2 regions of the Anoxynatronum sibiricum genome follow, and region 1 is predicted to be linked to the other one. Evidence: riboswitches for the same ligand, from Rfam matches in the RefSeq annotation. Region 1 holds a riboswitch; the other holds the start of a gene.
The links. Region 1 has a riboswitch for glycine ahead of gcvT (glycine cleavage system aminomethyltransferase GcvT). Riboswitches for the same ligand answer to the same signal wherever they lie in the genome.

Region 2: it holds a riboswitch for glycine, as region 1 does, so the genes downstream of both, AAIG11_RS10460 (GrdX family protein) here and gcvT (glycine cleavage system aminomethyltransferase GcvT) in region 1, are expected to answer to the same signal.

What each region holds. Positions count from the first base shown of each region.
Region 1 covers NZ_JBCITM010000007.1:141,486-147,015, forward strand. The annotation lists gene gcvPA (aminomethyl-transferring glycine dehydrogenase subunit GcvPA) at 1-1,122, opposite strand, end outside; gene gcvH (glycine cleavage system protein GcvH) at 1,124-1,507, opposite strand; gene gcvT (glycine cleavage system aminomethyltransferase GcvT) at 1,599-2,711, opposite strand; glycine riboswitch at 2,849-2,950, opposite strand; glycine riboswitch at 2,954-3,060, opposite strand; gene AAIG11_RS08810 (double-cubane-cluster-containing anaerobic reductase) at 3,152-4,312, opposite strand; gene AAIG11_RS08815 (ABC transporter permease subunit) at 4,309-5,349, opposite strand; gene AAIG11_RS08820 (ABC transporter permease subunit) at 5,336-5,530, opposite strand, start outside.
Region 2 covers NZ_JBCITM010000009.1:141,550-147,079, reverse strand. The annotation lists gene grdB (glycine reductase complex selenoprotein B) at 1-258, opposite strand, end outside; gene AAIG11_RS10465 (glycine/sarcosine/betaine reductase component B subunit) at 283-1,569, opposite strand; gene AAIG11_RS10460 (GrdX family protein) at 1,676-2,098, opposite strand; gene AAIG11_RS10455 (hypothetical protein) at 2,085-2,366, shown strand; glycine riboswitch at 2,341-2,442, opposite strand; gene AAIG11_RS10450 (TetR/AcrR family transcriptional regulator) at 2,613-3,254, opposite strand; gene AAIG11_RS10445 (glycine/sarcosine/betaine reductase component B subunit) at 3,620-4,945, shown strand; gene AAIG11_RS10440 (glycine/betaine/sarcosine/D-proline family reductase selenoprotein B) at 4,960-5,530, shown strand, end outside.

The sequences.
Region 1 (5,530 bases):
GTAACCTTCCACCTTCTCGATTTCCGCCAGGGCGTGATGGGCTTTTTTGTAAGACTGGCGCGCCACTTCCTGGATGCCTTTCTTACCCAGCACCGACATATACACCAACGCTGCCAGGGCGTTCAGCGCCTGGTTGGAGCAGATGTTGGAGGTGGCTTTTTCTCGGCGGATATGCTGTTCCCGGGTCTGCAGGGTTAACACATAGCCAGTTTTGCCTTCAATATCGGTGGTTTGACCGGCAATACGGCCGGGCATCTTGCGCATCAGTTTGGTGGTGGCCGCCATGAATCCCAGATAGGGGCCGCCGTAGCTCATGGGGTTTCCCATGGCATGGCCTTCACCCACCACAATGTCGGCGCCCAAATCTCCTGGCGCTTTCAAAATGCCCAGGGAAATGGGATCCACATTCATAATGAGCAGGCCCTTGACTTCGTGAATCATTTTTTCGACTTCTTCCACCTCTTCAATAATGCCGAAGAAGTTGGGATTCTGTAAAATGACACCGGCTGTTTCTTTGGTGATCATCGCCTTCATTTTTTCCAGATCGGTGACACCTGCTGAGGCCGGTACTGTTTCCACCTTCAACCCGTTGAAATGGGCGTAAGTGTTCAGCACCTGGCGAGTTTCCGGATGCACGGTTTCTGAAATAAGAATGGCCTTGCGCCGGGTGGCATCCGCCGCCATGCTGGCTGCCTCTGCCGTGGCTGTGGAGCCGTCGTACATGGAGGCATTGGAAAGATCCATCCCAGTGAGGTTGGCAATCATGGTCTGAAATTCAAAAATGGCCTGCAGGGTCCCCTGGCTGATTTCTGCCTGATAGGGGGTGTAAGCGGTGTAGAATTCTGATCGGCCGGTGATGTGTTTCACCACCGTGGGAATGTAATGGTCATAGGCACCGGCTCCCAGAAAACTCAGGAGCTCGCCGGTGGGTTTGTTTTTTCCCGCCAGACCGTTCATCAGCCGCTGCACTTCAAGCTCTGACTTTGGTGCCTCCAGGTTCAGTTCCCGGCCAAGGCGCACTTCTTTGGGGATGTCGGCAAACAGCTCTTCCAACTCTTTCATCCCCAGCGTATCCAACATGTATTTCACATCTTCTTCGGTGTGGGGAATATATGGAAACATATTATGCCTCCTCTTCACAGAAACGCTCGTAGTCAGCAGGTGTCATCAGTTCATCCAGCTGGCTTTTGTTGGTGATCTTAAATTTCAGGAACCAGTTTTCCAGCGGCGACTGATTGATCTGACCCGGGTCATCTTCCAGCTCAGTGTTGATTTCGGTCACAACGCCGTCCAAAGGCATGTACATGTCTGCAGCAGCCTTTACAGATTCCACCACTCCGAAGGAATCACCAGCACTGTATTCTTCATCCACTTCCGGCAGTTCCACAAACACAATATCTCCCAGTGCTTTTGATGCGAACTCCGTCAGTCCCACATAGGCTTCCTCTCCCTGTACATCCACCCACTCGTGCTCATTGGTAAACAGCAGGTCTTTCATAACTCTCATGTTCAGTCCTCCTCATTTTCATGTTTTTGGGGTTTCCTTTGGTATTGCTTGATGTTGATTGATGTTGATGCTTATTGATAGAACCTGGGAGTTATCCCCGGGCCTTGGTTCTCTTTCGATAAAGGGGCAGTTTCACGATTTTTGCCTTCACCTGTTTGTTTCGAATCTGAACTTCCAGCGTTTCGGCACCTGTCACTTTTTGCCTGTCCACCAGGGCCTGCCCCACGTTTTTATTCAATGTGGGAGACAAATAACCCGTGGTGACAAAGCCGATTTTTTCACCATTAAGCAGCACTTCATAATCACTGCGGGCAATGCCCCTTTCAATGAGTTCGAAGCCCACCAGCTTCCGGGGCGGCCCTTGCTCTTTCTGTTGAGCCAGCACTTCCCGGCCGATGAAATCCTCTTTTTTCAGGGAGACAAAGTATCCCAGTCCCGCTTCAAGCGGAGTGATGCTGTCGGAGATCTCATGCCCGTACAGGGGTAAACCGGCTTCAAAGCGCAGGGTGTCACGGCACCCCAAACCAGCCGGTTTGACTCCTTTGGATGCACCGGCTTCCATAATAGCCACCCAGACTTTCTCCAGTTCGTTCCAAGAGGTGTATACCTCAAAACCATCCTCACCGGTGTATCCGGTGCGGGAAACCAAACACTGCACTCCGGCAATGGCAACGTTGTCTTTGAAATTGAAGAAACCAATTTCAGACAGATTGGTGTCTGTCAGAGACTGCAGGATTTCTTCTGCCAGAGGTCCCTGCAGGGCCAGCTCTCCTGTCTCGGAAGACTGGTTGGTGAGACTCACCTGGTATCCGGCGGCCTGCTCCTGCATCCAGACCACGTCTTTATCCACATTGCCGGCGTTAATCACCAAGAGGTACCGGTCAGACTCATATCGGTAAACCAGCAGATCATCCACCACGGTTCCGTTAGGGTAACACATCATGGTGTAGAGAATCTCGCCGTTGACCATGGCTGAAAAATCATTGGTCAGCAGCTTTTGTAAATATGCCAGCGCCTCCGGTCCCTCCACCAGCACCTCGCCCATGTGTGACACATCAAACATCCCGGCCTGCTCGCGGACGGCATTGTGCTCCGCAACGAGCCCCTCATACTGCACCGGCATTTCCCAGCCGGCATAGACCACCATTTTACCGCCATTGGCTGCGTGCCAGTCCGTCAATGGTGTTTTTCTTGATTCTTCCATAACGCGCCTCCTCTCTATTCCCTACCATACCCCGCAAATCACTGCCTCATTCATGTGAATCATTAAACAGAAAACCCGCAAACCGGCACGAAAAAAGGACACACAAACCCATCACTTGGTGATGGTGTCAGTATGTCCTCTGTTATCAGGCCTGAGAGTTTCTGAGAAAACGGTGCTCGGCATCATCCGACGCAGTTTTCACCTTGCCCCTTCGGCGTTCCCTGAGGAACTTTCCAGAGTCCCGTCCAGCCACGATCCTGTTGCCTGAAAGATTCTATACCAGGGGTCCAGTCCGGTATATTGCTTCTTCGGCTCTCCTTATACTTCGGAGATCTCCCGTGACCTTCATTCGGTTATTAAAATGCTTTCTTATTTCATTTTAATTGAGTTTGTCGAAAGATGCAACAATTGTTATTATAATGACAATGATTTGGATGAACTCATCTTTTTTCTCTTTCTGATTGAAGCATCTCAACAAAAGCTTCAATTCTCAGCCTTAATTGACCAATATCATTTTCTGAGTAATCTGTTTCTATGTGAAGGTATTTCATATCACAGTCCTTAGTGATAAATCGCTTCACTTGTTCTGCCTCCACATTATAAGTATGGCATGCATGCCAAGTCAGTTCCACCACCCCTTCTACTCGATAACTGTGAATCAACTCTTTTAGCAGCTGAAACCTTCCGGGATTGGGTGTCATACATGGACAGGCAATGTTTACATAATATTCGGCCAAAGCAGCAAGAGGCTCCTGATTTTCATTCACCCTTCGACTGACAGTTTTCAGACCACCACATGTTTCCATGGCCACAATCACCGCACCACTGTCTTCCAACAAATGCATCACCTTTTTATTGGTGGAAGGACATCCTGTCAAAAGTAAGCGTGGCCTATCTGCCATTTCCTGCATGAAGGCAGGTTCCCCTTTCCGTTGTTGAAGCAAGGTAATCGCCTCTTTCATTTCCTGAATACGCCTGTCGATATGACAGTCAAATCCACCCCCGCCGGTAATCACATCTGCTTCTCTTCCAAAGACAAATGGTATGTCCCCTCGATTCAGTTCATAGACTTGTTGGACCGTCTGACGATGCTCGTTGAATAGCTTGATTTGTTCTCTTAAAGCTTCTTCGGTAATTATATTGCCTGTTTCCCGTTCTAAGATTTCAATCATCCGATGAATTTCATCCATCCATTGCTTCACGCTGGAAGCCTGTTCATAGGTTTGTGGCAAGTAAAGCACATGTACAGGCTTGACCCCCTTTAACAGCTCAAACATTTTCTTTTTTCCATCACAGGTAGCATCGGCAAACAGAAAATCACTGTAATGAAAATAGGGGCAGGTATCATCCAAGGCATGTCCATAGCTTGCTTTGATCAAGGGACACAGATTTCTTGGTAGGTGTTTTTCTGCCGTTGGAATAGGCTTTTCCGTTCCTGCACATAAGGATACCGGGATGGCTTTGGCTGCAGCAATGACCTCTTCCGGCGTAAAAGCACAGTAGATCCCCACCACTTTAGCGCCCGCTTCTATCAGATTTCTTCCTTCTTGAAATACATTGGCTTCGATGGTTTCCTGATAATGCTCGCCAAACTGCTTCATACTAATTCTCCTTCCTGTTGCTTCAGGCTCATCATTAATGCAAAAACGATGGTCCCGTAAGCTATAAAGCTTCGAAAGTACTCACCCAGGGCTGCATTGGCAAACAGGTTCTGTCCTGCCATGGGAGAAACAATGAACAGTGTGTGGAACAGAATTAGTCCTTGAAATGCCTGGGTAATAGTGGCCCGCTTCAATGTGGCCCCGCCCGCCATTAACGCCGCTGCAGCAAAGATGTTCACATTGAGATGCCCTGTGTACACATTCACCACTCCCATATTCTGAATAAACAGCAGATGGCCTAAAGAAGCCATCATGGTAGAGAGTACAATGGCTTTCTTTCGGGTTTCGTCAATATCTATCCCCAGCTTCTCTGCAATGTCAAGGCTCTCTCCCACCACTCTAAAACGGTAACCCAGCGGTGTCCTTCTCACATAAGCGATGAATACTGCGACCACTCCAATGATGATAAAGGGTACCATGGAATAGGATCCTCGCACTGTATGGAGCGTCAGCACACTGTCAAACAAATTCTTGTACATGACGGTGTCCAACATGTTTCTTAACCCAACACCTTTCGACAGCACCAGTTGAGAGTTTCTTACCGGAATAACCGTTCCATACCCCACCATAAAAACAAGATGATACAGATTGGTGGCCAGAAAACTCATGACAATCCCACAAATCATTTCCTTGCCTTTTGCCCGATTATACACCCATGCAATCATACATCCACTGAAGTAAGAAAGAATGAGACCAACCGTCAGTGCAAACAACAGCCCTGCCAGACCGGGAACCTGAAAATCCAGGGCCAGAATCAACCCGACCTGTGCGCTGATGGCACCAATGGAAATGGCAAAGTTGATTCCCATACCCGCCATAATAGGAATGAGCAACGCAAGCACCATCACCCCGTTTCTCACGATTCTGGCATACACTTCACCGCCCATATAAGCAAGGCTCAGGCCTGCAGCCTGGATACCTGCGATGGATAGAATGAGGAACACCAACGGAACAATGAACTGTCTACCTTTTTTCATAGAGACCTCCTCTTCCTTCCTGCAGGAACGCATAGAGTATGATGCCGTTGGTGACCATCATACGGATCATTTCCGACATTTCCGGGACCAAGAAGGCGTTTGCCACCGGAACCGATAGTAAGTAAGTGGTCTGATATAAATAGGCTCCCACCAATGCCTGGCTGACTGTGGCTTTACTTCT
Region 2 (5,530 bases), on a different contig from region 1:
GGCCAGAAACAGGTCAGGCTCGAAGGGTTTGATCATTTCAAGAATCTTTTGCTTGGAGATCTCCGGGTTTTCATTAAAATAGGAGTCGCCGCAGACAATGGTGGCGACAATTTCAGCATCTTCACCCAGGGCGGTGTTCAGTGCCATTCCGGGACCGATGACGCCTTCACGCAATTCAGGCGGCATGTCGGCTTTTTCTTCGCCGCCGATGCCGGCAAAAAACTGGTTCACATAATGCACGACTTTCTTCTTTGCCATATTGATCCATCCTTTCCAAAAGGTTTAGTAAGCGTCGGCGGACAAGTGCACAAAGCCGGTTTCGTTGGTGGCGCCAGTAATGGCTTGAATCTCCACTTCAATACTGCCGTCAGAACGAAGACTGCCGTCGAAGCCGCCTGCGCAGGAATCCACATAGGCGGTAGTGCCGATGAGTCGATTCATGGGAGGCAGAACAATCACTTCGTTGGCGTTGCCGTTGGTGATGACTGCATTGGCTTTGGGGTCTGCATCTGCCAGAGACTGGGAAGCGCCGTCACGGCCGGCATATTCGTCGGTGACAATGACGGTTTTAATGCCTTTTTCCTCGATTTTACGGCAGTTCATGATCAGGTCGGTATCCGGGTTTCCAAAACCTTCCTGTGAGACAATGGCACCGTCAAGACCGAGAAATTCAGTGAGTTTGGCTGTCCAGTTGGAGGAACGCTCTTTGTCGGCCAGGGTCACGTTTTCGTTGGTGATGATGACACCCATGAAGTTCAGGGTTTTGCCATGTTCTTCATACAGGTCTTCGATGATGGGATTGTTAAGATGCACATAGGTGGGGTTCTTGTCGCAGGCAGAAACGCAGTTTCCGCTGACAATGGCACCGTCCATGATTTCGGTGGGGTACATGATGGTGGGAACGATTTTTTTGGCATCCACACCATAGACATAGGTGTCATGGAGGAGTCCCTGGGTTTGAAGCATGTACACATAGCCAACCCGGGGCAGTTCAGGGTACAGCTGGGCAGCTTCCCGGGGTGCCAGGGTTTCGTAGGTTTTGACTTCGTCCGGTTCCACGTCTTTCACGGCCTGCCCCAGATAGGCGGCAGCTTTCAGACCAAGGGTGCGCAGGGCGGCTTCGTGATCATGGGACTTGATGCCGGCTTTGGGTTCGGCGGTGATGACCACGTTATGGGTTTTGGAGAAGGGGGTATAATCGGCACCAATGCCTGACATATCGATGATGCCCTCCTGGAAGCCCACCACTTTACCGGCGGTGACCACGGCCACATTTTTCATGGCATGGGTACGGCCGTTTCCAACTGTGTCAACTTTCGACAACATGCCTGGGAAAATACCCCCATGACCTTTCACCTTGACCCGGGGTTCGATGACATCTTTCACCGGGGTGATGCGAACAGACTCTCCGGGATGGGCCAGATCCACCCGGATTTTCCACAGACGCTCGTCGCCGCTGACGGCTTCCAGCAGTTCCGCATGGTCAATGACCAGAATGCGGCCGTCCAGATGGGTGCTTTCTCCAAACTGGACATCTTCAATGAATACCTTGCCAAGTTCAAGTTTCATACTGTTTCTCCCCTTTCTTCATTCCTCTTTCGTTGATGATTCGTGAGACTTTCTTCGTTTTCTGCCTGTTTTCATGCTGTTTCCTGGTGCTTCCTGACAGCTTTCATCACTCTTCCTGCAGTAACTGATCAAGTGTCTGATGCATGGTGGGTTGCTGCTGAATCACTGTTTCAACTAAACCGTAATCCACCAGCTGCAGGTCGGGCAGATGCTCATCCCGGTAGGTGCGCAATGAATTGAGACCGCCTGTCTTTCCTTTAAAAGCGTTGAGCAATGCCATGGCCTGCTCCAGCACACTGAGTGACGGATGATGCAAGTCGGTGGCCTCATCAGAGAGAAAGATGGTTCGGTAAGGGGTTTCATAGGGTTTCACACTCCCTGCAAGGGGGTGTGTGAGAAGCCGGTGACCCCGGTGTACCCGGTTGCGAACGGCCACAATCACATCTTCATAGCCGCCATCCACCCACAGAAGGTTCATTTCTTCAGGCAAACGTTCTCGTACCAGGGGATTATTGGTGACGACCATCATGGCACTCCCTCCTTTAACATCAGTCATCAGCTATTCAACCATCCAGCCATTCATTCACACCACCACATTGCGTCCTGAGCAGCCATCATTCAACCCCTTGTCAAAAAAACGGGAACACAAAAAAACAGAGTCAATCATGAACACAGCTGTCATGTTGATCTCTGTTGTGGGACCTGAGAGGTTCTTCCTGGCGATGCTGCTGCCAGGACTTGCTCCTTCGGTGCTTGCGCTTTCCAGAGCGCTGTCGATATACGGTCCTTTTGCCTGAGAAATTCACTAACTCTTTTATGAAGTTAGCTTTTACCTTCGGCGGCCCTGAACGGACTCTCTCCCGCATACGTCATCCAGCTTTTGATGAAGTTGTTAACCAGGTAAGGTTGAATGATGTCTTTTCGTTATCATTATATTATGTTTTTCTATGAAAGACAATAGCAAATAAAACAATTTGTCAAAAAAATATCAAAAGAAGCCAACATAAAGTAAATAGCCAGATGAAGCTGTTGACAGGAGACGGTTACTGGTCGAGGGTATCTGCGCAGTGATTGAATACTTTCATGGCCATGCGAATGTACTTCAGTGTGCGCCGGGTGGCTTCCTTGGGGGTGTACTCCACCCGTTCGGTGAGAAGATGCTGCAGCATGCTTTCATAAATGAGCAGGGTCATTTCGTTCAGTTCTTCCAAATCGTCTTCTTTTAAATAGCCTTCCCTGACGCAGTTTTGGAGCAGGGCCAGGTTGCGAAGCGTCAGATCCTGGTTCAACAGCATGGGCTCCAGTTCTTCCGGCAGATCTTCCAGTTCTTCGGGGAAGAGGGCGTAGTACTCCTGCATCATGTCTCGCAGGGGTTGGTTGAACTGCTTGAAAAAGAGGGTGTGATAAACCCGTGGATCCTGGAAGGAATGGTAGCAGAAGAACTCCCAGATGAGAAAATACTTTTTCAGCGCATTATCAGCGTCCTTAATGAAATCACTGAGATGAATCACATAAATTTTAAAGTGCTTGAGCAATGCAAAAAAGATGAGGTGGTCCAGGTTGTCGAAATAATTATACAGGGTGGCACTGTTATACCCGGCGATGTCGGCGACCTTTCGGATAGTGACGGCATCGATGCCTTCCTCGTCAATGATTTGGGTGGCGGCTTCAATGAAATAGCTCATGATGCGGCGTTTCTGTATCGTTTTTTTATCAGGTCGAATCACATTATTCACCACGTTTTCATTTAGTGTGCGTTTCTTGTTCAGTGTTGATTCATTATATCAACAGATTCTGCAAGAAGCAAGAAAGAGAGAGAAAGGGATAATCATGATGTTCCGATAAAAAATCAAGAAATGAGAAGTTCTCGAAAACTTGCGGGAAGAATAAGAAGCAGCTGTTTGCAAGTGATGAAAGAAATCGACGGAAAAATTTGTAAAAATAATCAAGATTATCCAATAAACGTATTTACAAAATCAATACGGTTATGATATTCTTTTATCAAAGTGAGAAACGAAACGTTTTCACGGAAGGAAGGAGTGTCAAGTCAATGAAACTGGAATTGGGACATTTTTACGTCAAGGACATTGTTTTTGGCAGTGAAACCCGGTTTGCAGACGGGGTGCTGACCATTAACAAGGAAGAAGCGCTGGAAATGGTGCGGGAAGATGAGCGGATCACAGAAGCAGACCTGGTGATTGTGAAGCCTGGCGACATGGTGCGCATTGTTCCGGTGAAAGAAGCCATCGAGCCCCGTTACCGGGTGGGCGGCGGGCCTGTGTTTCCCGGTGTCACCGGCGATCTGATGCAGGCTGGCAACGGCCGCACCCTGGCACTGAAAAACATGAGTGTGCTGGCAGTGGGCAAACACTGGGGCGGTTTTCAGGACGGACTGATTGACATGGGGGGCGAAGGTGCCAAATACAGCTACTTCTCCCAGTTGATGAATGTCTGCCTGGTGGCTGATACCAATGAAGTGCTTGAACAGCGGGAGCAGCAGAAGAAAAACCGTGCCCTGCGGTGGGCTGGCATGAAACTGGCGGAATACCTGGGTAAAACCGTGGCTGACCAGACCCCTGAAGAAGTGGAAACTTTTGAGTTGGCACCGGTAACCAAACGCACGGAGGGCGAGAACCAACTGCCCAAGGTGGTGATGGTGCTTCAACCCCAGTCACAAATGGAAGAACTGGGCTACAACGATCTGGTGTATGGCTGGGATGCCAATCGGATGCTGCCCACCTTCATGCATCCCAATGAAGTGCTGGACGGCTGCATCATTTCCGGCTCCTTCATGCCCTGCTCCTCCAAATGGGCCACTTATGACTTCCAGAATTACCCCATGATCAAACGCCTTTATCAGGAACATGGCAAAACCATCAACTTTTTGGGTGTGATCATGTCCAACCTGAATGTGGCACTGGAACAAAAAGAACGGGCCATGCTCTTTGTGGCTTCCATGGCCAAGAATCTGGGAGCCGATGCGGCGGTTGTGGCTGAAGAAGGCTACGGCAACCCGGATGCCGACTACACCGGCTGCCTGGTGGCTCTGGAAAAAGCCGGCATCAAAACCGTAGGCCTGTCCAATGAGTGCACCGGCCGCGACGGCGCGTCACAGCCCCTGGTTTCCATGGATGCCCTGGCCACTGCCATGGTTTCCACAGGCAATGTGTCAGAGCTTATTGAGCTGCCCCCCATGCCAGTGGTCATTGGCGAACTGGAATCCCTGGCCCGTGACGGTCTCTCCGGCGGCTGGGATAACGACGCCATTCTGGGAGCTTCGGTACGGGAAGACGGATCCATTATCATGGAAAACAACGCCATGTTCTGCGGTGACCAGATTGTTGGCTGGTCCACCAAGACAATGGTTGAGTATTAGGAGGTGTGTCAACAGTGAAAAAAGCGATTTTATACCTGAATCAGTTTTTCGGCCAGGTGGGCGGCGAAGACATGGCCGACCACACTCCTGAAATCCGGGAAGGCCTTGTGGGGCCTGCCATGGAGCTGGACAAACAGCTGGGTGATGACATTCAAGTCACCCATACCATTATCTGCGGCGATAACTTCATGGGTTCCCGTCAGGAAGAAGCCATTGACATGATCAAGGATTTCCTGAAAGATAAAGAAGTAGACTTTTTCTTTGCCGGTCCGGCCTTTCGTGCCGGGCGTTACGGGGCAGCCTGCGGTCATGCAGGACGTGCCGTGCAGCAAATGTTTCCCGACGCTGTGGTGATTACCTCCATGGATGAAGAAAATCCCGGCGTAGAAATGTTCCGTAAAGACATGTTCATTTTCAGAGGTGGTGCCAGTGCGGCTGCCATGAGAAATGACCTGAAGGCCATGGCACAGTTTGCCCAAAAGCTGGCCCGGGGAGAAGAAATCACTTCAGCCAAAGAAGAAGGCTATTTTGGACGGGGTAAACGGAAGCAGTACTTCCTCAACCCGCCGGTGCCTGCCACTGAGC